3 regions of the Pseudarthrobacter sp. MDT1-40-2 genome follow, and region 3 is predicted to be linked to each of the others. Evidence: riboswitches for the same ligand, from Rfam matches in the RefSeq annotation. Region 3 holds a riboswitch; each other region holds the start of a gene.
The links. Region 3 has a riboswitch for thiamine pyrophosphate ahead of AC50X5_RS00990 (bifunctional hydroxymethylpyrimidine kinase/phosphomethylpyrimidine kinase). Riboswitches for the same ligand answer to the same signal wherever they lie in the genome.

Region 1: another riboswitch for thiamine pyrophosphate. It lies ahead of thiO (glycine oxidase ThiO); the one in region 3 lies ahead of AC50X5_RS00990 (bifunctional hydroxymethylpyrimidine kinase/phosphomethylpyrimidine kinase).
Region 2: another riboswitch for thiamine pyrophosphate. It lies ahead of AC50X5_RS15925 (ECF transporter S component); the one in region 3 lies ahead of AC50X5_RS00990 (bifunctional hydroxymethylpyrimidine kinase/phosphomethylpyrimidine kinase).

What each region holds. Positions count from the first base shown of each region.
Region 1 is NZ_JBWZCL010000001.1:620,853-630,368, forward strand. It holds gene AC50X5_RS02860 (SIS domain-containing protein) at 1-908, opposite strand, end outside; gene moeB (molybdopterin-synthase adenylyltransferase MoeB) at 1,051-2,250, opposite strand; gene AC50X5_RS02870 (TetR/AcrR family transcriptional regulator) at 2,334-3,026, shown strand; gene AC50X5_RS02875 (DUF3107 domain-containing protein) at 3,134-3,358, shown strand; gene AC50X5_RS02880 (hypothetical protein) at 3,458-3,763, shown strand; gene AC50X5_RS02885 (thiazole synthase) at 3,828-4,667, opposite strand; gene thiS (sulfur carrier protein ThiS) at 4,670-4,906, opposite strand; gene thiO (glycine oxidase ThiO) at 4,903-6,201, opposite strand; TPP riboswitch at 6,197-6,316, opposite strand; gene thiE (thiamine phosphate synthase) at 6,343-7,020, shown strand; gene AC50X5_RS02905 (hypothetical protein) at 7,088-7,900, opposite strand; gene AC50X5_RS02910 (class I SAM-dependent methyltransferase) at 8,034-8,717, shown strand; gene AC50X5_RS02915 (RNB domain-containing ribonuclease) at 8,835-9,516, shown strand, end outside.
Region 2 is NZ_JBWZCL010000008.1:625-10,140, forward strand. It holds gene AC50X5_RS15910 (flotillin family protein) at 1-976, opposite strand, end outside; gene AC50X5_RS15915 (energy-coupling factor transporter transmembrane component T family protein) at 1,091-1,894, opposite strand; gene AC50X5_RS15920 (ABC transporter ATP-binding protein) at 1,891-3,432, opposite strand; gene AC50X5_RS15925 (ECF transporter S component) at 3,432-4,082, opposite strand; TPP riboswitch at 4,147-4,282, opposite strand; gene AC50X5_RS15930 (aspartate/glutamate racemase family protein) at 4,357-5,079, opposite strand; gene AC50X5_RS15935 (DHA2 family efflux MFS transporter permease subunit) at 5,365-6,885, shown strand; gene AC50X5_RS15940 (MerR family transcriptional regulator) at 7,090-7,491, shown strand; gene AC50X5_RS15945 (NADPH-dependent F420 reductase) at 7,614-8,357, shown strand; gene AC50X5_RS15950 (MFS transporter) at 8,443-9,516, shown strand, end outside.
Region 3 is NZ_JBWZCL010000001.1:205,668-215,183, reverse strand. It holds gene AC50X5_RS00995 (Rne/Rng family ribonuclease) at 1-3,110, shown strand, start outside; TPP riboswitch at 3,188-3,285, shown strand; gene AC50X5_RS00990 (bifunctional hydroxymethylpyrimidine kinase/phosphomethylpyrimidine kinase) at 3,276-4,844, shown strand; gene rplU (50S ribosomal protein L21) at 5,184-5,489, shown strand; gene rpmA (50S ribosomal protein L27) at 5,551-5,814, shown strand; gene obgE (GTPase ObgE) at 5,927-7,522, shown strand; gene proB (glutamate 5-kinase) at 7,515-8,660, shown strand; gene AC50X5_RS00965 (glutamate-5-semialdehyde dehydrogenase) at 8,812-9,516, shown strand, end outside.

The sequences.
Region 1 (9,516 bases), 420 kb from region 3:
AGGACCAGCGGCCCCAGCAGGGAGCGGAAGCGGGCGCTGATGCCGGGCAGCTCATAATCCTTGGTGTCGAAGAGGGTGGTGTTCTTGTTGTAGTTATCGGCAAACTTCACCACACGCTCCATCAGGGGTCGACTCTCGTCCTCGCCCAGGAGGAGCATGAGGCTTGTGCTCTCTTCGATCAGCTCCAGCGAGCCGTGGAAGAATTCCGCGCCGTGCACCCGCGTCGTTTTGAGCCACTGCATCTCTTCGAGGATGCACATGGAGTAGAGGTAAGTCAGGCCCCAGAGGTTTCCGGCTCCGACCAGGAAGTGGAAGTCCGCATCCTTGTTGCGTTCGGCGAAGGCCTCCGCCGCGGGCTCGGCCTGACGGGCCACCTCCACGAGGAGTTCCGGAATGCCCTGCAGTTCCGTGACCAGTTCCCCGTAGCCTTCAAAGTCCCCGCGCGCTGCCAGCAGCCGCGTGCACAGGAGCAGAAGGGGAATATCGAAGGGCCAGGTCTTGGGCTCGGTAATCATTGCGAGGTCCAGTGCCCGGGCAAACGGACTGTCGCCAAACCCGGTGAAGCCCACGGTGTAGGCGCCCTGGGCCTTGGCGAATTCGATCGACTCGATAATGTCCTCCGTGGTCCCGGACACCGAGGCGAAAACTGCAACGGAGCCGGGGCCGAACCCGGGATCGGCGGTGAGCATCAGTTCCTTGCCGATGACGGTTCGGACGGGCAGTGTCGAGCGCGAGCGGATGAAGTGCTCGTAAGGCAACATCGCCGCGTAGGTGCCTCCGGCACCGATCAGGAAGAGGTTCTCAAACCCACGCTCCTGAAGGGAATCGACCAGCTGCTCGATCTGCGGTTGCAGCGCGAGGGCACTCCGGGTCTGGGTGAGGAATTCTTCTTCTTTGAAGCCAAGCACGGGCAGTCCTTTCGTTGACAGGGGGTTGATTCTGATACTGATTGATACCGGTATCAAAATCTGATCGTTATCTTTTCATGGGAATCGATAGAGGTCAATAGGGGTCTTTCCTCCCGTCCGGGGACGGGATGCGCACGTTCTTTCAGTACACCGGCTTGTCCGGCTCCACATCACTGACCCACGCCAGGATGCCGCCCTCCAGGTGGCTCACCCGCTCATATCCGGCATTGCGGGCCGCCGCCAGGACATTCGCTGACCGCGTCCCGGCCTTGCAGTGGAACACGATGTCGCGATCCTGCGGCAGTTCGGCCCAGGCTTCCCCGGCCAGTATCCGCCCCTGCGGGATCAGGACCGATCCGTCGATGCTCACGATGTCGTGTTCACCCGTCTCCCTGACGTCCACCAGATCGAAATCCTTGAGCCCGGCCTTGCGCGCCGCCAGCATCGTGGCCAGCTGCGTAGCGGTAACCGTGTGGCTGCTGTCCGTTGGCGTTGCTGGTTCAATACCGCAGAACGCCTCGTAGTCAGTCAGTTCCGTAACGCGCTCCGCTTCAGGATCACGTTCCACCCGGATTTCACGCCAGCTGCCGCCCAGCGCATCGAACAGGGCCACCCGGCCAAGCAGGGAACGGCCGACGCCGGTAATCAGCTTGACCGCCTCAGTCACCATCAGGGAGCCCACGGCAGCGCAGAGCATGCCAAACACGCCACCTTCGCCGCAGGACGGCACCGATCCGGCGGGCGGAGCCTCCGGGTACAGGTCCCGGTACGTGGGGCCGTGCTGTTCCCAGAACACACTGACCTGGCCGTCAAAGCGGAAGATTGAGCCCCAGATATAGGGCTTACCGAGGATGGCTGCGGCATCATTGACCAGGTAGCGGGTGGCGAAGTTGTCCGCACCGTCGAGGATGAGATCGTATCCGGAGAAAAGCTCCAGCGCGTTGCCGGCGTCCAGTCTCATGTTGTGCAGGCGCACCGTCACCAGCGGGTTCAGTGAGGCTATGGCGTCCCGGGCTGATTCCGTCTTGGGCCGGCCCACGTCCTCTACCCCGTGGATCACCTGACGCTGGAGGTTGCTGGGATCAACGGTGTCGTCGTCAACGATGCCGATCGTTCCCACTCCGGCCGCCGCCAGGTAGAGCAGCGCCGGCGAGCCCAGCCCGCCGGCACCGATGACCAGCACGCGGGCGTTCTTCAAGCGCCGCTGACCGATGCTTCCGATTTCCGGAATGATGAGGTGGCGGGAGTATCGCTCCACCTCGTCCGTGGTCAGCGCGGCGGCTGGTTCAACCAGCGGATTCAGCTGTGCAGTGGTGGCAGTTGACGGGATTGTTGAAGCCATACTTCAATGTATGCCCCCGGATACCGGCAGGTCATATTACCGGGAAGTAAAGTGGTCATAACAGCAAGTGAAAGCAGGGCACAGTGGGCACTCCAGGACCCGTTGAACGGGCACGAAGCCAAAATGGCTCCGCCGCCGCTCCCGGTACGCCGGTCACCGGCCAGGGGCGTCCAGCCGGCCAGCGCTCGGCACGGCTTCCCCGCGATGAGCGCCGTGCCCAGCTGCTGACGGCAGCACTCGAAGTCTTCGTTGCGAACGGCTACCACGCTGCTGCCATGGACGAAATTGCGGAGACCGCCCAGGTCAGCAAGCCGGTCCTCTACCAGCACTTCCCTTCCAAACGGGAGTTGTACCTCGCCCTCCTGGAGAGCCATCTGGCGTCGCTGACGGAGCTGATGCTGAACGCCCTTGCCTCCACCCATGACAACAAGGAACGCGTCCAGGCAGTGATGCGCGCCTACTTCCAGTTCATTGCGGCAGACGATCAGGCGCACCGGCTGGTTTTCGAATCAGACCTGATCAACGATCCGGACGTAAGTTTCCGGCTGGAAGTCTTCAACAAGACCTTCGCCGACGCTGTGGCCGGGGTTATTGCCGAGGACACCAAACTGCCGGAGCTGGAAGCCCAACTGCTGGGCCGCGGGCTGACCGGTATGGCCCAGGTCAGCGCCCGCTACTGGCTCGAAACCGACGGCGACCTGGACCTCGAAGTGGCCAGCGACTTGATTTACCGTTTAGCTTGGCGCGGAATCTCTCGATTCCCCAAGGAGACCTAGACTACAAATGGAGTCTGCAGCTAATCGCTGCAAGTGATGAGATCCGCGAAATCACGGATTTGTCCAAACACGGAACACTGTAACTTTGATCGGCTGGGAGGCCTCCTGTGGAAGTAAAGATCGGCATTCAGAACGTCGGCCGGGAAATTGTGCTGGAGTCCACGCAGGACGCTGATGCCGTAGCCAAGCTAGTGGCGGACGCCATCGGGCAAGGCAGTGAGTTGCGCCTCACGGACGACAAGGGCCGGGTGGTCATTGTTCCTGCAGCAGTGCTGGGCTATGTGGAAATTGGTGCCGAAGAGCAGCGCCGCGTGGGCTTCGGCCAGTTCTAGCCTCTGCAGGCTGGTTTCCGTCCCGTAGATGGACCGCTCCGACTAAGCTCCGACTAAGTCGGGGCGGTCCGGTCTCGCAGCATTACCCAAGGAGAATTCATGCTTTCGCTGGTGATTGTGGTCCTGGTCCTGGTGGCCGCCGGCTTCATTGTGTGGGCGAACGACAAGCGCCATACGAAGTACGGGATGGCGCTACCTGCCGGAGTTGCCGTAGCCGTCGGCGCATTGACCTGGATCATCTGCATGGTGGCAGGATTCTCCTACCGGCCCGGCCTGACCTGGCTCCCCTGGGTCATGCCCATGGTGGTGGGCTCCGCTGCAGCGGCAGGCGCAGCAGTCTACCTGGGACGCACCCGCCACGTCCGGGACATCCATCGACTCACCGAGATCCTGCGTCGCCAGTAAGCACTCGCTACAGAACAAAGCCCTCTGCAGTGCAATGCCGGCCACGCCCGGCGGGCAGCCCGACCTACAGGAACTCCGCCCGGCCCTCCATAGCTGAAGACGCCAGTGCGTGCTCCCGGCGTGGAATCCGCCCTGCCACCCTTGCCAGCCTGCCGGCCTGCACTGCGTGCCTGAAGGCTGCGGCCATCAGCACCGGATCCTGAGCCCGGGTTACGGCTGTTGCCAGCAGTACGGCGTCACAGCCCAGCTCCATCGCCAGTGCCGCGTCTGACGCCGTACCGATGCCGGCGTCGAGCACCACCGGTACCGACGCCCGCGAGACGATCAGTTCGATGTTGTGGGGATTCAGGATGCCCAGCCCGGTCCCGATCGGCGAGCCCAGCGGCATCACTGCCACCGCCCCCAGGTTTTCCAGCCGCAGCGCCAGTACAGGATCATCATTGGTGTAGGCGAAGACCTTGAAACCGCGGTTAACCAGCTGTTCCGTGGCCTCTACAAGTTCGACGGCGTCCGGCAGCAAGGTGTGCTCGTCCGCTATCACCTCCAGCTTCACCCAATCGGTCTCCAGGGCTTCCCGGGCCAGTTCCGCGGTAAGGACGGCATCCCTGGCAGTGAAGCAGCCGGCGGTATTGGGCAGGACCCGGATGCCCTGGTCCTCCAGCAGCTGGAACAGGGACCCCGTCTCCGCCGGTGAGTACCTGCGCATGGCAACGGTGGTGAGTCCAGTCCCGGAGGCCACGAGCGCCGCACCCAGCCCATCCAGGCTCGGCGCGCCGCCGGTCCCCATGATCAGCCGGGAGCCAAGTTCGACGCCGTTAATCAGGAGCGGTGCGGCGGCCACCTCAGCGGGGGTGCGTGCCGCCGTCGACAGTTCGGTCGCTGGTCGGGTTATCTGTTCAGACATTCCTAGCCTCCTTGTACTGCTGTAACAATTTCCACGTCGTCGCCGTCCGCGAGCGCCGTTGCTGCCCACTGGCTGCGTGGCACAACGGCTGCGTTGCGGGCTACCGCCACGCCGAGTTTGCGTCCGTCCGTGGCCTGCCCGTTGGCTGCCAGCGGACGGCCCGTCACTTGGGTGACCAGCGCACTGAGTGAGGTACCGGGGTCCAGCGGATGGTTTTCGCCATTGAGGGTGATGTTCATCGGGTTTCCTGTTGTTCGAACGGAAGATCCTGCAGTGGATGGCGGCCTGGTCCTGGCGGCGCCGCGGCTGCTGGGAAGCGGTCCGGAAGGAAGGGCCTCCAGCGCGGATCCGGCTCCCCGTCAGCCAGTTCGCGGCAGATGCGGGCCGCCACCGGGGCGAGCAAAACTCCGTGGCGGAAGAATCCGGTGGCAATCACCAGTCCCTCAACGTGCCCGGCGGCCGATGCCACCCTGCCCAGGAACGGCGCATTGTCGGGGGTGGCAGGCCTGGCGCGGGCAGTGCTTTCCAGCAGTTCGAGCTCGGCGACGGCGGGGACCAGCTGCTGGGCATCGCGGAGCAACTGGTATACGCCCCCTGCCGAAACCGCATTGGAACCGTTGTTGAACGCGTGGCCGGACAACGCGTCTTCGCGCTGGGTGGCCCCGATCACCACCGTCCCGTCGGTGCGCGGCACGATGTATACGGGAACGCCATGCACCAGGCCGCGGATGGTGGCGGTCAGCAGGGGCAGCAGACGCTCAGGAACACGCAGCCGCAGGATGTCCCCATGGACCGGCCGCAGGGGCAAGTGCAGTCCATCGGGGAGGCCGGCCAACTGCCCGGCATGCAGTCCGTTCGCCACGATCGTCTCAGCGGCAAGCACCTCTCCCCCGCCACGCAGGCGCACCCCGGTGACCTTCCCGCCGTCGTACATCAGTTCTTCGGCCGCCGCCTGGATGGCAAAGCCGCCGACGGCGTTTTCGACGCCTGCACTGCCGTCCTGTTTCCCGCCCAGCGCGTCTCGGAGAGCCTTGATCAGCAGCCGCGGATCCACCTGGTGGTCATCGGGGGTATGGAGGGCGCAGGAAATACCGGGGCTCAACAGCGGCTCGCGGTTGCGGGCTTCCCTGATGGTCAAGGGCTCCACGGCGAGTCCGCGCTCCAGCTGGACCCGGCGCAGGTCAAGGAGCGCCGTGCGGTCCGCCGCGCCGGCACCCACCGTGAGGGTCGGCGTCGTCAAATATCCGGTGGCGGTTCCAGAGCTCAAGGCGAGGGCCTCCGCGAAGGACGGCCACATCGCGGAAGATTCCACCATCAGCTCCAGGAGGTCCTCTTCCTGGTAGTGGTATTCGCTGACCGCGGCCAGCATTCCGGCGGCCGCCCAGCTGGCACCGGAGCCCGGAGCATCATCGATCAGGGCCACGGAACGGCCGGTGCGCTGGAACTCCCAGGCCACGGCGTGGCCGATCACTCCTCCGCCGATCACGGCGACGTCGGCACGGAAGCTTTGTGCCGTGGCGGCTGCAGCGTCCATCCTTGGATTCCTTCCCTACGCCGGTACTAGCCGGATCAGGTCAAGCGGTCGGCTCTGATGCCCTCTCAGCCTTGCCGTCTCCATGACGGTCATATTGGCTCCCGCAGTACCTCCCCAGCTTAGAGGAATTAGGCTGGATCCATGACAGCCCGCCCGGACCTCAGCTCTGCCCGCCTTTACCTCTGCACCGATGCCCGCACCGAACGGGGCGATTTCGAAACCTTCGTAAACGCCGCTTTCGCGGGCGGCGTGGACATTATCCAGTTGAGGGACAAGACCATTGAGGCCGCCCAGGAGCTCGAACTCCTTGAGGTGCTCAGGAGGGCTGCCGAACGTCATGAACGGCTGTGGGCGGTAAATGACCGTGCCGACATTGCGCTGCTCTCCGGAACCCCTGTTTTCCATGTCGGCCAAAAAGACCTCCCCACGGCGAAGGTGCGGAGCCTGCTTGGCGCAGCACCCATCGTTGGCCTGTCCTCACATACCCCGGAGCAGGTGGACGCCGCCATCGCCGATGCCCGCGCCGGAAACCTGGACTACTTCTGCGTCGGACCGGTCTGGGCCACCCCCACCAAGCCGGGACGCGCCGCCGTCGGGCTCGATCTGGTGCGGCATGCTGCCGCATCCGCTGGAACGGGCGGCACCGATGTCCCGTGGTTCGCCATTGGCGGCATCGATCACGGCAATGTGCGGGAGGTCGTGGAAGCCGGTGCCAGCCGTATCGTCGTGGTCCGGGCCATTACCCACGCACCGGATCCCGCACAAGCGGCAGCAGACCTCCTGTCAGCGCTTGACGCCGGACGGCGCGTCGTCGCCTGATACCGGACGGCGCGTCAGCGCCTGATACCGGGGTTTTGATGCGGGGTTTTTTGATCCTGCCGGTATATCAGTGTGGCGGGCCCAGTTCAGTGGGATCCATCAGGGCGGTCTCCGGCGTGCAGCCCAGCTCGCCGGGCTCAAGCCGGATGGGCGCAGGCCGCACCCGCGAGACCACACCGTCCACGCGGGCAACGAGAACGCAATCGCCGGGTGCGGCTCCCATGGCAACGCCTATGCTGTCACTGACCACGACCACAGCAGGCGGGGCGAGCTCCTCGTATTCACCCGTGGGTGCTTCCAACAACGCCAGTATCCGTGAGGCGATGTAGTCACCATCGCCATCGGGCACTGCTGCTGGGGTCATTTCGGAAAGCACTCGTACCGCTGCCTCTTCCGCGTTGGCAGCTACTACAAAGCGGATGCTGGTGTCGATTGGCGGAATGACAGGAGCCACATTTGCCGGACATGGTTGTTCGCGGAAGTAATCGTCACCCTCCCAGACCCGCCTGTCGTTTGCGCCATATCGATCGAACTCAACTTCGTAGCAGGCATCAAACGGTTTCGCGGTGGACGTGCCCGGCATCTGGACCCGAAACGTCAGGGCTCCGAACGGATCCTCTACGCGGTCCGCCTCCCGCTCCTCGATGCCCACCAGGCTCAGCGTGGCGGCGGTCTCGGCATCGTTACTCATCAGATCGACGGCGGACCGTGCGAAACCGTTGATGTCGTTATGGCGGTCACCAGCGAAAGACCTCACAAAGTTGCCAAGGAACTCCCGTGCGAAGGTGCTGCGGGAAGTCATGGACGCACCCGAGCATCCGGCCAACGAGACTGCAATCATCAAGACCACGGCGGTTCGGGATACATATCCGGTGAGCATGGTGGTCAGTCTAGGGAGTTCGCTTCTGCGTGCTGGAAGATGTGCCACCCGCCCATAGGTACCACGTGCCTGCGCTGCCCTAGAATTTGAGGCACACGGCCATGATTTTGGTCGTGGGAACTGCTTCTCCAAAGTGGGTGCCGGCAGCGAAGAAGCGGAGTATCTCCGGGAGGTTGTTGTGTTCCAGACCAGCAACGAAGACATCAGGAGAGCGTTCAACAAGAACGCCCGTCACTATGACCGATGGATGTTTTTCTTTGAGCGCCATGTCGCTGCGGGGGCCCGGGCCTGGGCTGTTTCGATGGCCCGCGGAGCGGTAATTGAGATAGGCGTGGGCTCCGGCCTGAACCTGCCGCTGTATGGTCCCGATGTACAGCACGTGACAGGAATTGAACTTTCCGAAGAAATGCTCGCCATCGCCCGCAAGCGCGCGGAAGAAAGCAGGCTCAGTCGCGTCGAGTTGCATCATGGTGATGCGCAGGCCTTGGCCTTGCCGTCAGAGACTGCCGACACCGTCATCTCCACCTTCACGTTCTGCACCATCCCTGATCCGCTTGCCGCCAGCCGTGAGGCATACCGTGTACTCCGCCCGGGCGGGTTGTTCGTCCTGGCTGAACACGGGCGGTCAACGAGTGTTTTGGCACGTGCCGTTATGCGCGCGATCGAACCACTGTGCATCCGCATCAGCGCAGATCACATAACCCGTGATCCTGTGCCGTACCTGCAGAGCGCGGGATTCACCATCACTGAAGTTAGGCGCGGCGGACCAGGCAATGTCGTTTTTCGGATTCTTGCAAGCAAACAACAAACCCCATGACGCCGGACCTTCTCATGCCTTAGGAGCGCACCAAGCGGGCCTGCACCCAAGACGGGAGCTGTTAGCTGGCTGAGCGGCGGCGAGACGCCACGGCAAAACCGGGTTACGCTAAATTTCGTGTCGCATCCTCGCCTGGGACCCAGCGTCCATGACCGGAACAACGCCCTTGCCGAAGCTCTGAGCGTGCTGCGGACCGAGCTGGAGCTGCCGGGACCGTTCCCTGACGATGCGCTCAAGGATGCCCTCGAGTCCGTGGAAAACCACAGGCTTCCGGAGTTCGATCTGACGCACGTTGAATTCATCACGATCGATCCCGCTTCTTCGACGGACCTGGACCAGGCCCTGTACATCGAGCGTGCCGGCCAGGGTTACCGGGTGCTCTACGCCATCGCGGACGTCCCTTCCTTCGTCGCGGCCGGTGGACCGCTCGATGCGGAAACCCGCCGCCGCGGACAGACCTTCTACGCGCCCGATGGCCGGATTCCGCTCCATCCGGAGGTCATCAGCGAGCAGGCCGGCAGCCTACTGGCGGACCAACTGTGTGCGGCCTATGTCTGGGAATTCGGGTTGGCTGCGGACGCCGGTGTCGAATCGATGAACGTACGCCGGGCGGCCGTGCGCAGCCGGGCCAAGCTGAGCTACGCGGGAGTGCAGGCGGAGCTCGATGCCGGCACGGCCCGTCCCGTGCTCGAACTCCTGAAAGAGGTGGGCCTCAAGCGGGTTGAACTTGAAAGGGCCCGCGGCGGAGCCAGCCTGAACATTCCAGAGCAGGAAATCGTGCAACTGCCCGACGGCGGTT
Region 2 (9,516 bases), on a different contig from region 3:
CGGCAGCTTCGACCTTCGTGGCTTCCGAAATGCGGGTACGGCGTGCCAGGTCAGCAGCGGCTTCGGTCTCAACCTTGTACTTGGCGGCATCGGCCGGTTTACGGACCTCAATGTCGAGTTCCTTCTCGCGAAGCTCGGCCTGGCGTGCCACCACCTGCTGGTTCTTGAGGATAATCGCTTCCTGCTGCTCGGCCTGGGCAAGCGGCCCGGCGGCGTCGGCCTCTGCCTGGCGCGCGTCTGTTTCCTGCTTCAGTTCGGCGCGACGGAGGGCCAGCTTCTGCTCGGCCTCTGCAGTCTTCTGGTCGGCCAGTGCCTTGGCTTCTGCGGCCTCACGCTGGGAGTTGGCTTCAGCAATGCTGGCGTTCCTGGCCACCAGGGCAGCCTCGGGACGGCCAAGGTTCTTCAGGTAGCCGCCGGTGTCGTCAACAGACTTGATCTGGAAAGTATCGATCACCAGGCCCTGGTTGGTCATCGAGTGCTCGGCTTCTTCCTTGACGGAGGCAGCGAACTGGGCTCGGTCCTTGATGATCGCATCCACGCTCAAGGTGCCCACAATGGAACGCAGCGAACCGGAGAGGGTTTCCTGTGTGTAGTGGTCAATGGCGTCCTGCTGGTCAAGGAACCGCTGGGCTGCTTTACGGACAGAGATCTTGTCGCCTCCCACCTTCACCTGGGCCACGCCGGTCAGCTTGAGCTGGATCCCGTTGTTGGAGATGGCTTCGATGGTGACTTCGACCTGGCGCGAGGACAGCGAAATGTGGCTGACGCGCTCCGTGATGGGATTGACGAACGCCCTGTTGTTAATGATGACCCTGGACTGGTCGTCGGACGTTTCATCCGTGGTGTTCGGATCGCTCTTGCCGGTGATGAGCATGGCTTCATTGGGCTTGGCGAACCGGATACTCGATGTGTAGAAAATGAATCCCGCAATAAACAGGACGGCGAGCGCGCCGCCGCCGATCAACAAAGCTAACAAATGATCCCCCTGAAATGTTGTTTTGTCGCCCCGTTCACGGCGGCGCTCCCCTAAACCTTACTTGCCGGAGGCAAGTTCATTTCTTGTCCTGTGGATACAGCTCGCCGCCCTTCCTCAGAACACAAAGTTCCAGGTCCCGGCCACGACGGCGGCACTCACCGCGGCAGCGGAGATCACTGTTCCGCCCAGGATCACCCAGAGATCCAGGCGGGAGTAGGTGGACTCCCGTGCCCAGGTCCGCTCCGAGGTGCCGAACCCGCGGGCTTCCATGGTGACGGCCAGCCGGGTGGCGCGGCGCAGCGCCTGCACCAGCAGGCCGAAGCTCTGCCCCAGGGTAGCCCGGATCCGCTGGAACGGACTGCCGTGGGAGCCCACTCCCCGGGCACGCCGGGCCATGCCGATGGTCTGCCATTCCTCCGCCATCAGCCCCACCAGCCGCATCGCCGCCAAGGTGCCCAGCACAAAGCGGTGCGGGAGCCTGGCCTTCTGGGCGAGGGCGTCGGCAAGGTCTGTTGGGTCGGTGCAGCTCATCAGGATGACGGCCGGCAGCGCGATCGCCAGGCCGCGCAACAGGAACCCGAGCCCCAGCTCCAGCGAGCCTTCGCTGATAGACCAGATTCCGACGTCGAGCAGTACCTTCCCGGCATCAGCCGCGATGATCGAGGTGCTCCAGCCACCCACCAAAGCCGCAATAATCAAGGGCCAGCCGCGGCGCCACAGCAGGCCAAGCGTCAGCCCCGCCAACGGCAGCACCGCAAGTTCCGCCAGCAGCGCCACCGAGGCGGACACCCAGTCAACGGATAGTGCCAGCACCATCGAGATGAGTACGACGGCGGCAAACTTGGCCAGCGGATTGCTCCGGGTCAGCAGCGCCTTTTCGGACTGTTCACTGCTTCGGATCGTGAGTTCCTGCCTCATGACAGCTTCAGCTCCGTTCCGCCCAGGACGCTGCTAAATTCGGCGTCATGCGTGACGGACACCACAGCCGTGCCGGCGTCGAGAAGTTCGGACAGCAGGGACGCAAGCTCCGCCCAGGTATTGGCGTCCTGGCCGAACGTGGGTTCATCCAGGATCAGCACCTGCGGATGGGCGGCCAAAACGGTGGCCACGGACAGCCGCCGTTTCTCACCGCCGGAAAGCGTGTAAGGGTTGGCGTCCACCAGATGCGTAAGCCGCAGCCGCTCCAGGAGTTCGTCCACGCGTTCATCGCCATGGCCAAGGTGCCGGGGGCCGAAGGTCAGTTCATCCAGCACCCGGCTGGTGACAAACTGGTGCTCCGGCTCCTGGAAGACAGTGCCGATCCGGGCAATCAGTTCCTTGGCCTTCCAGCGGTAAGGATCGATTCCGGCACCACGGGAAAGCTCGACGGCGGCCGACACAGTCCCGCCGGCCGGTTCCAACAGGCCGCCAAGAGTCAGCGCCACCGTTGATTTTCCCGAGCCGTTGGGGCCGGTGATGGTGAGCGCCTGCCCGGCGCGGACCGTTGCCTGTACCCCTGTCTGGACGGCGGGCGGCGGTACTTTGCGCAGCCCCCGGCGGGTGGCCCTTCCGCGGGACACGGCGAGGTTTTCGGCTGTCAGCAGCATGGCCGCAGCTGCCGGCGCTGTCCGCGGGCGCGTCAACGGAACGTAGCCCGGTACCCAGACCCCCGCCGTCGCGAGCAGTTCGCGCGCCTGCCCCAGGACCTGGTCCGGCGGGCCGTCAAACAGCACCCCGGAGGGACTTCCGCCAGCGGCGGAAGACGCACCGCGGCCAGGCTGCAGCACCACAATCCGGTCCACCACGTCTTTCCAGACGGATACCCGGTGCTCCACCACCACCAGCGTGGCGCCGGTTTTATCCAGGCACCGGGCCACGGCGTCCCGGACTTCCAGCACACCGGCCGGATCAAGGTTGGCGGTGGGTTCATCCAGCAGGATCAGCCCCGGCCGCATGGCCAGGATGCCGGCGAGCGCAAGCCGCTGCTTTTGCCCGCCGGACAATGCCGACGTCGGGTGGTCCAGTTCCAGCCCGCCCCCGGCAGAGCCTGAACCAGAGTTGCGCAGGCCTACGTCCTCCAGGGCTTCGTGGACCCGCCGCCAGATCTCGTCCCGGGGCACCGCAAGGTTCTCCGCGCCGAACGCGACGTCGTCCGCCAGGCGCGAGAGCACTACCTGGGTTTCCGGGTCCTGCTGCATGAGCCCGGCACGGCCGCGCTGCTCCCGGGGCGGGGCGCCGTCGATCAGCAGTGTTCCGGATTCGTCGGCGTCGTCCTCCTCGTCACCGAGCACCCCGGCGAGGGCATGGAGGAGCGTGGACTTACCGGACCCGGACGGGCCCAGCAGCAGCACCCGTTCGCCGGGGCGGACGTCCAGGTCCAGGCCGGCCACGGCCGGCGTGGTCCGTCCGGCGTGCCGCCATCCCCATCCCTGGGCGGTGATGGCGGCAGGGCGGACGCCGTCGTCGGCTGTTGGCATCAGTTGAAGACGGGCTCCGTTGCGGCCCGGCGGGACGCGAAGGAACTCAACACACCGGTTTTGGCCAAGCCGCGCGTGGCTACCCAGGAGAGGGCACCGGCAATAATCGCACCGGAGATGGCGCAGAAGATGATGTAGGCCAGCTTGTCGGCGCCCGGGTAGAGGATGTTCCAGCCCCAGGGCATGAAGGAGTCATTCAAGCCGCAGAAGAGTCCGGCAGCCGCGCCGGCCAGCAGCGCGGCGGTCAGGTTGTATTTCTGGTGCAGGAAGCTGCCTGTGCTCATGCGTCCGTAGACCAGGAACAGGAACACCAGCTCGGCGCCCAGGCCCTGCAGGAGGCCGGAAATCAGCACGGTCACGCCGTACTGCGAGCCCATGATCAGTTCCCCCGTGGCAGCGACGGTTTCACAGAAAATTGCCGCGCCTGGTTTGCGGATGATCAGCATTCCCAGCACCGCCGGAATCATCCAGCCGCCTGCGATCAGGCCGGTCAGCGGCGGGTAGACGGCGTTCATGGGCGCGGACACCACACCGGCGCCCTGGGACCATGCCCAGAAGATCACGCCGCCGGTCACCGCGATCAGCGCAGCCACCACAATGTCCACTACGCGCCAGCTCTTGCCGGTCTTCTTCGTGCTTACAGTTGTCATTTCTTCTTCCTCCTGAGGTACAGGAGGGGAGAGTTTCCGGCGGGCAAAAAGCCCCTTGTCCGGTAACTCTGAGAACTCGACTCCCTTGCGCCGGTACTAACCGGATCAGGTTCGAGGGTCTGCGGCAGCCCGCACTCTCAGCGCCCACCCGACTTCGCATTACTGCGGAGTACGACGGCGGCGCTCCCCTGTCGTGATAAATCCACCCTTATGGGCTGGTTCAGTTTACACCCGGCGTTCCTTGTGAGCGGCGGAGACGAAAGACTTCTCCCGGCTAGCTGAGCGCGAGATCAACTGCGGCCTCCACATGAATCCGCGTCGTGGGGAACACCGGGACAGGGCTGTCCTCCGCCGTCACGAGCAACTCGATTTCAGTGCATCCCAGAATGATTCCTTCTGCCCCAGCGGCGACGAGGCGCTCCATGATCGCGCGGTACTCGGCGCGGGACTCTTCCCTCACAACGCCGCGGACAAGTTCATCGTAAATAATCCGGTGCACAGTCGCTCGGTCGCGCTGCTCCGGAACGATGACGTCGAGGCCATTGGCGTTGAGCCGGTCTCGGTAGAAATTCTGTTCCATGGTGAACATGGTGCCTAGCAGTCCGACGCGGTTCAGACCATGCTGCTTTATCTGGTTGGACGTGGTGTCGACGATGTGCAGCACGGGGATGGCTACCGCTTCTTCGACGGCGTCAACGACGATATGCATTGTGTTCGTACAGAGTACGAGGATGTCAGCGCCTGCCGCTTCCAACGAGGAAGCTTTCATGGCCAGCATATTGCCGGCCTCCTTCCACTCCCCGCCTGACTGGAGCCGCTCCATATCCGCGAAGTCCATGGAGTCCAGGAGAATGCTGGCCGAGTGGACGCCGCCGAGACGACTCCGTACTAGTTCATTCGCCAATCGATAGTACTCAGCGGTGGATTCCCAACTCATACCACCAAGCATTCCTATGGTTCGCATATTCCCTCCCACTTCTACTGAAGGACGCCTCATGAATAGACAGGATCGTGACGCAATGGCGCAGGCGCAGATAATGAACAACTTCGCTAATGATCCTTCTGGGAACTCCTCACATTTGTAAAGCAATGTCCGTCTACGAGCGTCGACCCCTTAAACCAAGAGGTTAGCGCGTAGCCGATTTGACCTTCACACTAGTGTGAAGGTGGAGACTGAATACCGGCAGGCTCTCCGATGGCGCGGTGCTCTGTCCGGGCGGTGATCCTGTGGATTCCGGCCCCGAGCTTATAAATCAAACGAGCACCCAGGAGTCAACAACTTATGAGTAGTGACACGCGCCTCGCCCCTGCAACAGGGCCCCTCGGCACTGTCACCGTTCCCGAAGGAGCGGTCATCGGCCCGATCGCGACCAGCCCGGCGCCGAGGAAGCGATTGTCTCCGGGCGAGGTTCTGACAATCTCCGTCCTGGTCTTCTCGGCGTTCGTGGCGTTCCTGTCCGAGATGGTGGTCGGGGTGGCGCTGCCGCAAATCATGGACGACCTCAACATCACGGCTACGACCGGGCAGTGGCTCACCACCGGCTACGCCCTCACCCTCGCGGTGATCATCCCGACCACCGGTTACATCATGCAGCGGTTCCAGCTGCGGACAATTTTCATTGTCAGCGTCGGATTGTTCACCCTCGGCACCTTCATCGCGGCCGTCGCACCCGGCTTCGCACTGCTGCTCACAGGCCGAGTTGTGCAAGCCCTCGGTACGGCGGTGTTGGTTCCGCTGCTGATGACGACGTCGATCGGTCTCGTTGCACCGTCTCGTCGTGGACAGATGATGGCGTTAGTCACTGCGGTGTCTGCCGTCGCACCCGCCCTCGGTCCGGCCTTCTCCGGCCTCGTGATGTCTCAGCTGACCTGGCGGTGGTTGTTCATCATCATTTTGCCGCTGTCGCTATTAGGCCTCCTCATCGGGGCCATCAAGATGCCAAACCTCACGACGCCGCGACGCATCGGATTCGACGCGCTGTCGCTGGTGCTCTCCGCGATCGGATTCGGCGCGTTGGTGTACGGCCTGGCGAGTGCTGGCGAATCCCGCGGCGGTCACTTCTCTAGTGCTTTCTGGATCGCGATCCCGCTGGGCCTGCTGGGTATCGCAGCATTCGTGTTGCGGCAGCTCCGATTGCAGCGCCGTGACGCGGCCGTTCTGGACATGCGGATCTTCCTGCATGCCGGGTTCGCACGACCCGGCATCGTCTTCCTCTTCCTGGTGATGGGCGCCTTCAGTCTCGCCACCCTGCTCCCTCTCGTCCTGCAGGAATCGCTCGGAGTCGGTTCGTTGGAGACCGGGCTGCTCATGGTGCCCGGCGGCGCGACCATCGGGGTCGTGTCCCTCCTTGTCGGCCGCTACTACGATCGCATCGGAGCTCGCGGGCTTGCGATCCCGGGAGCCATCGTCGTCGTCGCCGGTTGGTGGTTCATGACGACCTTTACCGAGAACACCTCGATGTGGGTGGTCCTTGCCACTTACGTGTTCGTCTGCGCCGGACAAGCATTCGCCTGGGTCGCTCTCTTCACCATGTCGCTGGGATCCCTTCCCAGTGCTCTCGCTCCGCACGGCAGCGCCGCGCTCAACACCATCCAGCAGCTCGGCGGGGCGGCCGGACTGGCAGTACTCATCGCGGTTCTCAGCTCGAACGCCGACGGCACCGACACTACCTCCATCGCAAATGGTGCACGCGCTGCATTCACAGTCGGCGCTGTTCTCGCAGTCGTCGCCCTCGTGACCGCGGCATTCCTTCCGCGACACAAGCGCAAGGCGGACGATGACCCGATGAGCAGCAGCACCTAAACTGCCGGCTATCGGTCGCGGTGCCGAGCGTCACCCGCCGGAATAACCAGTCGTGGGATACCCCGAATTGACCCCAACTGTGGAGCGAACAGAGTAACCCTGCGCAGCCTGTCCGGGCCTCGCCGGATAGCTACCCCCGCGTCAACCCTTCCGCTAGTGTGAAGGTTGGATCAGGCTTCCGTCACAACCCCTAGAGGATGCATCGTGCGTATAGGAGAACTTGAACAGAAATCCGGCGTACCCGCCCGGATGCTGCGGTATTACGAGGAGCAGGGCCTGGTGACGCCACGCCGCCTCGACAACGGTTACCGGGAGTATGACGAATATCTCGTGGACCGGGTTGGCAAAATCCGTGGACTCATCGATGCAGGCATCCCGACCAGGATCATCGGAAACATCCTGCCCTGCCTGAACCAGCCGCAGACAGTCGTCGTCAACGACGCAGACCCGGAACTCCTGGAGATCCTGCTGCGCGAGCGGGAGAGGATGACTCAAAAGATCGACATCCTCTCCCAGAACCGGGAGGCCATCACTCGCTACATCCACGCCCTGGAGGCCGCGTCCGGCACCCCGAGCGGCCTCGTTACCGACCGACACCTGTCGTAGCAGGGCTCCCGATTTGCCTCTCTGTTGACGCCTGCTATCGGGCCGTCTTTCTCCTCAGGATTTGACCTTCACACTAATGGCAAGGTTGAGAATGAAGGGACAAGGATCGCCAGAGGAGAAGCATGAAAATCGGAATCATCGGGGCGGGCTCCATCGGCTCGACCATCGCTCGGCGGCTCAGCCGCCACGGACATGACGTTAGGATCGCGAACTCACGCGGCCCGGAGACGATCGCTGCTGCAGCCTTGAGCACCGGCGCGCGAGCCGTCACAGCCGCCGAAGCGGCCAACGACGTCGACGTCCTCATCGTCTCGGTTCCGATGAACCGCAACGAGGACATCGCCGCTCACGTCCGGCGCGCCCCCGAGGCCGCGGTGATCATTGACACGTCCAACTACTACCCGGCCCGCGACGGCATCGTCCCCGCCTTCGTTGAGGGGCAACCCGAGAGCATCTGGTTATCAGAGTTGTTCGGTCGCCCCGTCACCAAGGCCTGGAACGCCATCACGTCCCAGTCGTTCGACGCGAAGGCCACCGGGGCTGGCGCTGCAGGCCGGGTGGCAATTCCTGTTGCATCGGATCATGACGACCACCGGAACCTCGCGATGTCCCTCGTCGATCAAACCGGTTTCGACGCCGTCGATGCTGGAGTCCTCGCTGAGTCCTGGCGCCAACAGCCCGGGGCGCCCGTCTACTGCACGGATCGTACGCACGAGGAGATGCCTGCCTTCCTGGCAGCCGCCGAGAAGGAACGCGTCCCCCACCGCCGGGATCTGGCCATGGACGCCATCGGCGGGTACATCGCCGCCGGTGGAATGCCGGACGGCAAGTTCCTCGTCGCAATCAACCGGGCCTGCTACAGCTGACGTTGCCGCCCCTCAGCTTCCACCACCACACGCCCCCGCGCACCTTTCATATACGTACTCGCACGCAAGCCAGGATGACTAACGGATGACTTCTCACGAAGCAACAGCAACACAAGAGACCGGCGCTAACGGATCACGGTCCGACAGTGCAGGCCCGACGCCGAAACCATCATGGGCGGGAGTGGCCTCGCTGAGCGTGGGGGTATTCGCCCTCGTGATGGCCGAATTCCTGCCGGCGAGCCTTCTTTCCCGGGTTGCCGCGGATCTGGGGGTGACAGAGGGGGTGGCCGGTCAGTCCGTCGCCATCACGGCCATTGTCGCGGCCATCTCCGGCATCACCATCCCTGTCGTGCTTTCACGCATGAACCGCCGCCACCTGATGATCATCCTTTCGGCGCTGGCCGTCGTCTCGGACGTGCTGGTGGCGATTGCGCCGACCTACCCGATCCTTTTGGCCGCCCGCGTCCTGCTCGGTATCGCGATCGGCGGGTTCTGGGCGCTGGCAATCTCCATCACAGCGCGCCTGGTCCCGGCATCGAAACTCGGCTTGGGTTTGACGATCGTGAACGTGGGCGTGACCCTGGCTACCGTCGCCGCCGTCCCGCTCGGCACGCTGCTCGGTGAGATCTGGGGTTGGCGTGCTGTGTTCGCGCTGGCCGCGGGTGTCGGCATCATAGCCATGGTCATCCAATTCTTCGCCCTGCCGTCAATGCTGACCGGCCCCTCGAGCGGATTCCGGCCCCTGATCCAGACACTGCGCTCCCGCATGGTGCTGCTGTGCCTGTTCACCATGGCCCTGATGGGCGCCGGTCATTTCGCCGGCTTCACCTACATCCGTCCCGCAGCGACCGAGGTCGGCGGCCTCGATCCCGAGCAGCTCGCAGTCCTGCTCCTGGTGTACGGCCTCGGCATTGTGGGCGGCAACCTGGTCGCCGGACCTCTGGCCGACCGCACCCTGCGCACCGCGGCACTGATCTTCCCGCTCGTCCTGGGCCTCGCGATGATCGCCTTTGTCTGCATGGGCAGCAGTCCCATTTTGCTCTTCGTCGCCGCCGCACTCTGGGGAGCCGGCTTCGGCGCCTTGCCTACGGTCATCTCAACGTGGCTCGCACGAGCCGAACCGAGCCGCCTGGAAAGCATCGGAGGACTGCAAACAGGT
Region 3 (9,516 bases):
CTACCCGTACGCGGAAGAAGGCAGCGCCCAAGGCCAAAGCCGCGGCCGCTGTTCCTCCTGAAGCGAATGGAGTCGAAACTGACGGCGAGGCAGCCGCCCCCGCTGAAGCTATTGAACCTGCCGGCCAGGCAGCCGCCCCCGCTGAAGCGCCGGCAAAAGCAGTCCGCCGCACGCGCGCCCCGCGCGCCAAAGCAGCTGTAGAAGAGGCCGTTGCGCCGGAAGCGGCTCAGGAATCGGCCGTGAACACAGCAGCGGACGTGCCGGTTGAAGAAGCAGCCGCACCTGTAGCGGACGTCCCGGAGAAGCCGGTACGACGCCGTCGGGCAGCGACGCGCAAGGCCGCGTCACCCGCTGTCGCCGAGGAACCCGTGGCCGCCGAGGTGCCCGTAGCTCCGGTGTCTGCCCCGGAAGAACCTGCCGTGCAGGAAGCTCCGAACCAGGCCCTGCCTGCCGCCGGGGCCGAAAGCCCTGCGGCAGCTGATGCGGAAGCTCCTGCCAATCCGTTTACTTCACTGTTCCTGGAACCTGCCCCGGCATCGGTGCTTTTCCAGGCACCCGACCTCAGCGCCGTGGTGCGCCCCGCACCTGTCGAGGACGAGGCCGAAGCCGAAGAGCAGGACGAGAACGACGACGAGGCCGGTGAGGATTCCAGCAGCCGGCGCCGCCGCCGCAGCCGTGGGCGCCGGAGCCGGGGACGTGCCGACCGTGATGAAGACGGTGAGTCGGCAGGCGAGGGCTCCGAGGATGAAGCCGAAGGTGAAGGCGCCACAGCTGAAGACGGTGTGACGTCACGCCGTCGCCGGCGTCGCCGCCGTGGCGACCAGGACCTCGAACTGACTGGTGGCGAGGATGACGATCCGCCCAACACCGTGACCCGCGTCCGTGCGCCCCGCGCCGTCAGCGAGGCACCCGTCAACAACCGCGTCACCAGCGTCAAGGGATCAACCCGCCTGGAGGCAAAGAAGCAGCGCCGCCGTGAATCGCGCGACACCGGACGCCGCCGCACCGTCATCACCGAGGCCGAGTTCCTGGCCCGCCGTGAGTCTGTGGACCGCCAGATGATCGTGCGTCAGCGCGACGACAGAATCCAGATCGGCGTCCTTGAGGACGGCGTTCTGGCCGAGCACTTTGTGTCCAAGACCCAGCAGGATTCCCTGATCGGCAACGTGTACCTGGGCAAGGTACAGAACGTGCTGCCCTCCATGGAAGCTGCTTTCGTGGACATCGGACGCGGCCGCAATGCCGTGCTGTACGCCGGTGAAGTCAACTGGGAAGCTGTCAACCTTGAGGGCAAGCAGCGCCGGATCGAGAACGCGCTGAAGTCCGGCGACACCGTCCTGGTCCAGGTGACCAAGGATCCGGTAGGCCACAAGGGCGCCCGCCTGACCAGCCAGATTTCGCTTCCGGGCCGTTACCTCGTGTACGTACCCGGTGGATCCATGACGGGCATCTCACGCAAGCTGCCCGACGTCGAGCGTAACCGCCTCAAGCGGATCCTCAAGGACCGGCTGCCCGAAAATGCCGGGGTGATTGTCCGGACTGCTGCCGAGGGTGCCTCGGAAGAGGAACTGACTCACGACATCAACCGCCTCCGTGCGCAGTGGGAGGGCATTGAAGGACAGGCCAAGTCCACCAAGGTCCTGGCCCCGGAGCTGCTGTACGGAGAACCTGACCTCACCATCAAGGTTGTCCGCGATGTCTTCAACGAGGACTTCTCCAAGCTGATCGTGTCCGGCGAGGAGGCCTGGGACACCATCGAGGCCTACGTGACCTACGTGGCACCGGACCTGGTGGGCCGCCTTGAGAAGTGGACCCAGGACCAGGACATCTTCGCTGCCTGGCGGATCGACGAGCAGATTGCCAAGGCCCTGGACCGCAAGGTCTTCCTGCCTTCGGGCGGTTCGCTGGTGATTGACCGCACGGAAGCCATGACCGTGGTGGACGTCAACACCGGCAAGTTCACCGGCAGCGGCGGCAACCTGGAAGAGACAGTCACCAAGAACAACCTCGAAGCTGCCGAGGAAGTGGTTCGCCAGCTGCGCCTGCGCGACATTGGTGGAATCATCGTGATCGACTTCATCGACATGGTGCTGGAATCCAACAGGGACCTGGTGCTGCGCCGCATGGTGGAGTGCCTGGGCCGTGACCGCACCAAGCACCAGGTCGCTGAGGTCACATCACTGGGCCTGGTCCAGATGACGCGCAAGCGCATGGGCACCGGTCTGCTGGAAGTCTTTGGTGAGCAGTGTGAGGTCTGCGCAGGGCGGGGTGTAGTCACGCACGACGAACCTGTGGAGCACCGCCGCGCCAATGTTGTGGCTGCTGACCACCACGCGTTCCGCAGCGACAACCAGCGCAGCGAGGCACCCCGCATTGAGGCACAGCCTGCACGGGGCGAACGTAAGCGCCGTCGCGGACGCGGCGGCCAGCAGCTTGACGTTGCAGCACCGGCGGCCGTGGTGCACACGGTTCAGTCCGAACCGAACGACGCCGAGCGCCACGCCAAAGCCGAGGCAACCCGCGCGGCACTTGCCAACATCGCCGCCGCCGCACATGCTGCCCACCAGCATGACCAGGAACACGCGGCTCCGGCAGCTGCGCCGGCCGCTGTTGAAACGGTGCGCGAAACACGGGAACCTGAAACCACGGCTCCCCAGCCTCCGGTCGCTGCTCCCGCCGCTGTTTTGACGTTCGGCGGCGAGAAGGTTGCACTGCCTTCGGTCGCCCACACGGACGAGGAACAGCCGCAGCCCAAGCTCACGCTGGACAGCCTCGCCGAAGCGTTCGCCCACCTGGGTGAACCTGCAGCCGAAAAGGTCACCGAGACAACTGGCGCCCGCACGGTGTCCGCTGCTCCGGCAGCCGCTGCCGCTCCCGAAGCAGCAGACCCGTCACGCTCACGCCGTCCGCGCCGCAACCGCAGTGCCAGCCGTGCGCAGGGTGCAGCGAACGAGACCAGCGTAGAGCAGCACGCGCCTGCTCCCGCTGCCACAGGTTCACACAGCCATGAAGCGAAGGCTCCGGTCTCTGCGGCAGCTGCTCAGGCCAGCAAGCCTGATGCCTCCCAGCCGATCATCCTGGGCGTGGGCGTACCGGCATCTGAGCTCTAGCGCTGACTGAGTGAAGGGTCCGGTCCCGGCGGTTGCAGGCCGCGGGACCGGGCCCTTTTTCGTCTGCGTTAGGCTGTAGTACTGACACGGGGTGCCAGGCATCGGAGCCGGCTGAGATAAGACCCGTTGAACCTGTCCGGTTAGCACCGGCGAAGGGATGTCCACGTGACTTCGTCATTCATACTGCCTGCAACGTCAACCAGCACAGCCAGCAATGGCACGTCCAGTCAGCCCCCAAGGCACTCGATTCCCCGGGTGCTGTCCATCGCGGGTTCGGATCCATCCGGCGGCGCCGGAATTCAGGCTGACCTGAAGAGCATCGCGGCCAACGGTGGTTACGGCATGGCCGCCATCACGGCGCTCACCGCACAGAACACACGCGGCGTCCGGGGCATCCACGTACCGCCGGAGTCGTTCCTGGCGCAGCAGTTGGACGCCATCAGCGAGGACATCACCATTGATGCCGTCAAGATCGGCATGCTGGGTGAGGAGGAAGTGGTCACGGTGGTCGGGGAGTGGTTGCGGAAGGTGCGTCCCGCCGTCGTGGTCCTGGATCCTGTCATGGTCGCCACCAGTGGGGACCGGCTGCTCAAGGAACAGGCCGAGCAAGCGCTGCTCAGGCTGCTGCCTCTTGCGGACCTCGTCACGCCCAACCTTCCGGAACTGGCAATTCTCCTGGGGGAGGAGCCCGCACAGGACTGGGCGGGCGCACTGGAACAGGGTAAGCGCCTATCCACGGCCAGCGGAGCCACGGTCCTGGTCAAGGGCGGACACCTCGACGGCGGTACCTGCCCTGACGCCCTCGTCAACAGTGCAGGGCTGCTGTCCTCGGAGGTCGTGGAGTTCCAGGGGCGCCGGATTGCCACAAATAACAGCCATGGCACGGGTTGCTCGCTGTCCTCCGCCATGGCCACCGTGATGGCGAGGCTAGGCAACTGGGAGGAAGCGCTGGCGGTGGTCAAACCTTGGCTGGAAGGGGCGCTTGCCGGGGGCGGCAGCCTCGCCGTCGGAAGTGGAAAGGGCCCCGTCCATCACTTTCACCACCTCGTCCCTGCGGGTGCAGACGGCGCGGGGACTGACCTGCCCGGCAGTTTCTCTGACCTTCTCCGGCGGGAAGCGGAGCCTTACCTGGACGATATCTACGCACTGGACTTTATCCGGGAACTGGCGTCCGGAGCCCTGACCGAGGAGCACTTCGCGTATTACCTGAGCCAGGACTCCTTGTACCTGAACGGCTACTCGCGGGTGTTGTCGCGGGCAAGCGCGTTGGCGCCCACAGAGGCGGAGCAAATGTTCTGGGCGCGCTCGGCGCTGAGCTGCCTTGAGGTCGAATCGGAGCTGCACAGGACCTGGCTGGCTGGCCGCCCGTCGCCCACGGGCCAGGGTCCGGTGACCAAAAGCTACGTCGATCATCTTCTGGCGGCCTCGTCCGTTGGCAGCTACGGCGTCCTGGTGGCAGCGGTGCTGCCGTGCTTCTGGTTGTATGCGGAAGTGGGGGAGCGTCTCCACGGTCAGTTCCTGGCAGCCGAATCACCGGCGGGACATCCGTATGCAGACTGGCTCCGTACCTACGCGGACGAAGCTTTCGCCGAAGCCACCCGGCAGGCGATTGCCATCGCCGACGCTGCGGGAAGGAACGGATCTGCGGCCGACCGCTCGGCCATGCTGGCTGCCTTTACCCAGTCATGCCGGTTCGAGGTGGACTTCTTCGACGCGCCGCGCCGGTTTGCCTGAGCCTGGCGGACATGTCCTGTGCGTACGGGTAGGATAGTCAGGCACGGTTCCGGATGTGCGTTCAGCATTGCTGAGAGAAATTGCTTAGTGATTTGTACGGTACAGCCCGGAACCAGCCTCATTTGCGGCCGGAGCCAGATTTAGCGTAAACTGGATCTTCGGTGCTTACGCCAACACTTGGGTTATGACTCCCCGGACCAGCCAATCGGCAAGTCCAGGTAATAGCTCACGGGTCCCCCCGGGGAATCCACGGCGTTGAGGCACAGCGGGAACCGACCACTTTGAGTCCAGGTTCCGCACGCAAATTTAGTAATGACGTCGAGAGAAGTGAGTTCCCCAGTGTACGCGATTGTCCGCGCAGGTGGCCGCCAAGAGAAGGTTTCCGTTGGAGACTTCGTTACCATGAACCGCGTCCCCGGTGGAGCCGGCAGCACTATTTCGCTGCCCGCGCTGCTTCTGGTGGACGGTGACAAGGTCACTTCCGCTGCCGCGGACCTGGCCAAGGTGACTGTTACGGCTGAGATCCTTGAAGACCTCCGTGGTCCCAAGATCGTCATCCAGAAGTTCAAGAACAAGACCGGTTACAAGAAGCGCCAGGGTCACCGTCAGGAACTGACCAAGGTCAAGATCACCGGCATCAAGTAACTTCGGTTACTCGTTCAGGTTTCCCCTCAGATTCCCAGAATTCCTAAGGCAGGCATATCAAATGGCACATAAAAAAGGCGCGAGCTCCACTCGCAACGGTCGTGACTCCAACGCCCAGTACCTCGGCGTAAAGCGCTTCGGCGGCCAGGTCGTTTCCGCAGGCGAGATCATCGTCCGCCAGCGCGGCACCCACTTCCACCCGGGTGCAGGCGTAGGCCGTGGCGGCGACGACACCCTGTTCGCACTGACCCCGGGAGCCGTTGAATTCGGTACCCGCCGCGGTCGCCGCGTTGTTAACATCGTTGCTGCTGCAGCTGCAGAGTAACAACCAGATCTGTTGCGGTGGAGCGGACCATTGGTCCGCTCCACTGTTCTTTTAACCGCATTACAATCATCTTGGCGTTCCTGACGTCCGGAAACAGCAAGAGGAGATCCACGTGGCCAGCTTTATAGACCGGGTAGTACTGCACGTATCCGGCGGTACCGGCGGCCATGGGTGCGTCTCTGTACACCGTGAAAAGTTCAAGCCTCTGGGCGGTCCCGACGGCGGCAATGGTGGCAACGGCGGCGATGTCATCCTGCGCGTCGACCCCCAGACCACCACGCTGCTTGACTACCACCACGCACCCCACCGTCACGCCACCAACGGCGGGCCGGGCATGGGCGACTGGCGCGGCGGCAAGAACGGTGAAACCCTCATCCTCCCCGTCCCCGAAGGCACTGTGGTCAAAGCCAAGGACGGCACCGTCCTGGCGGACCTGGTCAGCCCCGGCATGGAGTACGTTGCTGCTGCCGGTGGCATCGGAGGCCTGGGCAACGCTGCCCTGTCTTCGCAGAAGCGCCGTGCTCCCGGCTTTGCGCTGCTGGGCATCGAAGGCGAGTCCAGTGACATCATCCTGGAACTGAAGTCCATTGCGGACATCGCCCTGGTGGGCTTCCCGTCAGCCGGAAAGTCCAGCCTGGTCGCTGCGATGTCTGCAGCCCGCCCCAAGATTGCCGACTACCCGTTCACCACGCTGATCCCCAACCTCGGTGTTGTGCAGGCCGGCGAGGTCCGCTTCACCATCGCGGACGTTCCCGGACTGATTGAGGGCGCCAGCGAAGGCAAAGGACTGGGGCACAACTTCCTCCGTCACGTTGAGCGCTGCGCCGCCTTGGTGCACGTCCTTGACTGCGGCACGCTGGAATCGGACCGAGATCCGCTTGCGGACCTCGCCATCATCGAAGCAGAGCTTGAGAAGTACGCCGTTGACATGAGCTACGCCGGCACGGACGGCGAAGTGGTACCCCTGAACCAGCGCCCCCGGCTGGTGGCCTTAAACAAGGTGGACCTTCCGGACGGCCGCGACATGGCCGGGTTTGTCCGCCCGGACCTGGAAGCGCGCGGCTACCGCGTCTTTGAAGTCTCTGCCACCAGCCATGAGGGCCTCCGCCAGCTCGGCTTCGCGATGGCAGAGATTGTCAAGACGGCCCGCGAGAACCTGGCAGCTGCACCGCCCAAGGTCCAGCCGCCGGTGCTGCGTCCGCGTGCCGTCAATGCTGCAGGATTCCGCATCCGCCGCGAAGAGCAGAACCTGGAACCGCTGTTCCGCGTGATTGGTGAAAAGCCTGTCCGTTGGGTTAAGCAAACCGACTTCACCAATGAGGAAGCCATTGGCTACCTCGCTGACAGGCTGGCCAAGCTCGGCGTGGAAAACGAACTCTTCAAGCAGGGTGCCAAGCCAGGCGATGCCGTGGTAATCGGTGAGGATGACGGCGTCGTCTTCGACTGGGAGCCCACCATGATGGGCGGTGCGGAACTCCTTGCCGCCTCGCCTCGAGGCACGGACATCCGCTTCGCCGACATCGGCGACCGCCCCACGCGTGGCCAGAAGCGCGAGGAACAGCAGGAACGCAAGGACGCAAAGGCCGCCGCCCGCGCGGAACTCGAGACCGAACGCAAAGCGGGCATTTGGACCGAATCGGTCAGCAAGCGCCGGTCCGCCAACCAGCCGCTCAGAGAGAGCGGACTGGCCTCGGAAGACGATGCCTAGCCCCGCCCTGGCCAGCCAGCCCGCAGCAATAGACCGCAGTGTGCTGGCCAGCGCGCGCCGGATTGTGGTGAAGGTCGGTTCGTCATCCCTGACCAGCATCAAGGGCGGCATATCCGAAGAAGCGCTTACGGCGCTGGCCGATGCCCTCGCTGCCAAGCGGAACAGCGGCACTGAGATCATCCTGGTGTCCTCGGGTGCCATCGCCGCTGGACTGGCACCGCTGGGCCTTGCCAAGCGGCCGCGCGACCTTGCCACGCAGCAGGCCGCGGCCAGCGTGGGGCAGGGGCTCCTGATGGCGCGCTACACACACGCCTTCGGAGCGCACGGTGTGACAGTCAGCCAGGTCCTGCTGACTGCAGACGACCTCATGCGCCGCAGCCAGCACACCAACGCGCTCCGCGCCCTGGACCGGCTCCTGAACCTTGGCGTCGTTCCCGTGGTTAACGAGAACGACACCGTCGCCACCCACGAGATCCGCTTCGGCGACAACGACCGCCTGGCTGCCCTCGTAGCGCACCTGGTACGTGCCGATGCCCTGGTGCTGCTTTCCGACGTCGATGCCCTGTACGACGGTCCGCCGTCGAAGGGCGCCAGCAGAATCCCTCTGGTTGCCGGACCGCAGCACCTGGAAGGTGTCTCCATTGGCGCGGCCGGAAGGGCAGGAGTCGGCACCGGGGGCATGATGACCAAGGTCGAGGCCGCCACGATCGCCGCCGGCTCCGGTATTCACGCGTTGGTGACCTCCACTGCCAACGCCGGCAAGGCGCTGGCAGGGGAAGACGTCGGCACCTGGTTTACCGTGAATGGCGCCAGGAAGCCTGTTCGGCTTCTCTGGCTGGCCCACCTCGCGTCGGTCCATGGGCGCCTGGTGCTCGACGCCGGCGCCGTCAAGGCCGTGCGCGACCGCCACACTTCGCTGCTGCCGGCTGGCATTTCCGGTGTGTCCGGGGACTTTGAAGCCGGGGATGCCGTGGAGATGGCGGGACCGGACGGCACTGTCATTGCCCGTGGCCTGGTTAACTACTCTGCCGGTGAACTTCCGCAGATGCTGGGCCGCTCCACCAAAGATCTGGGCCAGGCCCTGGGGCGTGGCTATGATCGCGAAGTTGTTCATGTTGACGACCTGGTGCTCCTCTAAGCGAGAGGCTCGCTAAACTTGAACCATGACTGAGGCACTGACCCACCACAACGCCGCCAAATCCGACGCTGCTAAATCCAACGCTGCTGTTTCCGACGCCGCCATTGCTGATGGTGCCATCGGCGACGCGGCCGCCCCGGAGAGCGCGCCGATGGATGCCGCAGGCGTTGAGGCGGCAGTCCACGCGGTGGCGGATCGTGCCCGTAAGGCGTCGCGTCCCATGTCCCGTGCCAACCGGGCGTGGAAGGACCGCGGACTCCGCGCCATCGGCAAGGCTCTCGTGGAGAATAAGGGGTCCATCCTCGCTGCAAATGCCCAGGACGTGCGTGCCGGCAAGGCCAACGGCACGTCTGCGGCCATGCTGGACCGCCTGACCCTGAGTGATGCACGGATTGACGGCCTCGTCGCTGCCTTGGAGAATCTTGCCAACCTGCCTGATCCCGTAGGCAACGTGGTGCGCGGCCAGACCCTCCCCAACGGCCTTCGCCTGCGCCAGGTCAACGTGCCCATGGGTGTGGTGGCAGCCATTTATGAGGCCCGCCCCAACGTAACGGTGGATATCGCCGGCCTGGCACTCAAGAGCGGCAACGCCGTGATCCTGCGGGGGGGGGGGGGGGCCCCCGCCACAAACGAAGCCCTTGTCCATGTGCTCCGTGGCGCGCTGGATTCCGTTGGCCTGCCTGCCGATGCTGTGCAGACCGTCGACCAGTACGGCCGCGACGGCGCCAACGTGCTCATGCGGGCCCGCGGCAAGGTCGATGTCCTGATTCCCCGCGGCGGCCGCGAGCTGATCCAGACCGTCGTCACCAATTCCGCTGTCCCCGTCATCGAGACCGGCGAAGGCAACGTCCATATC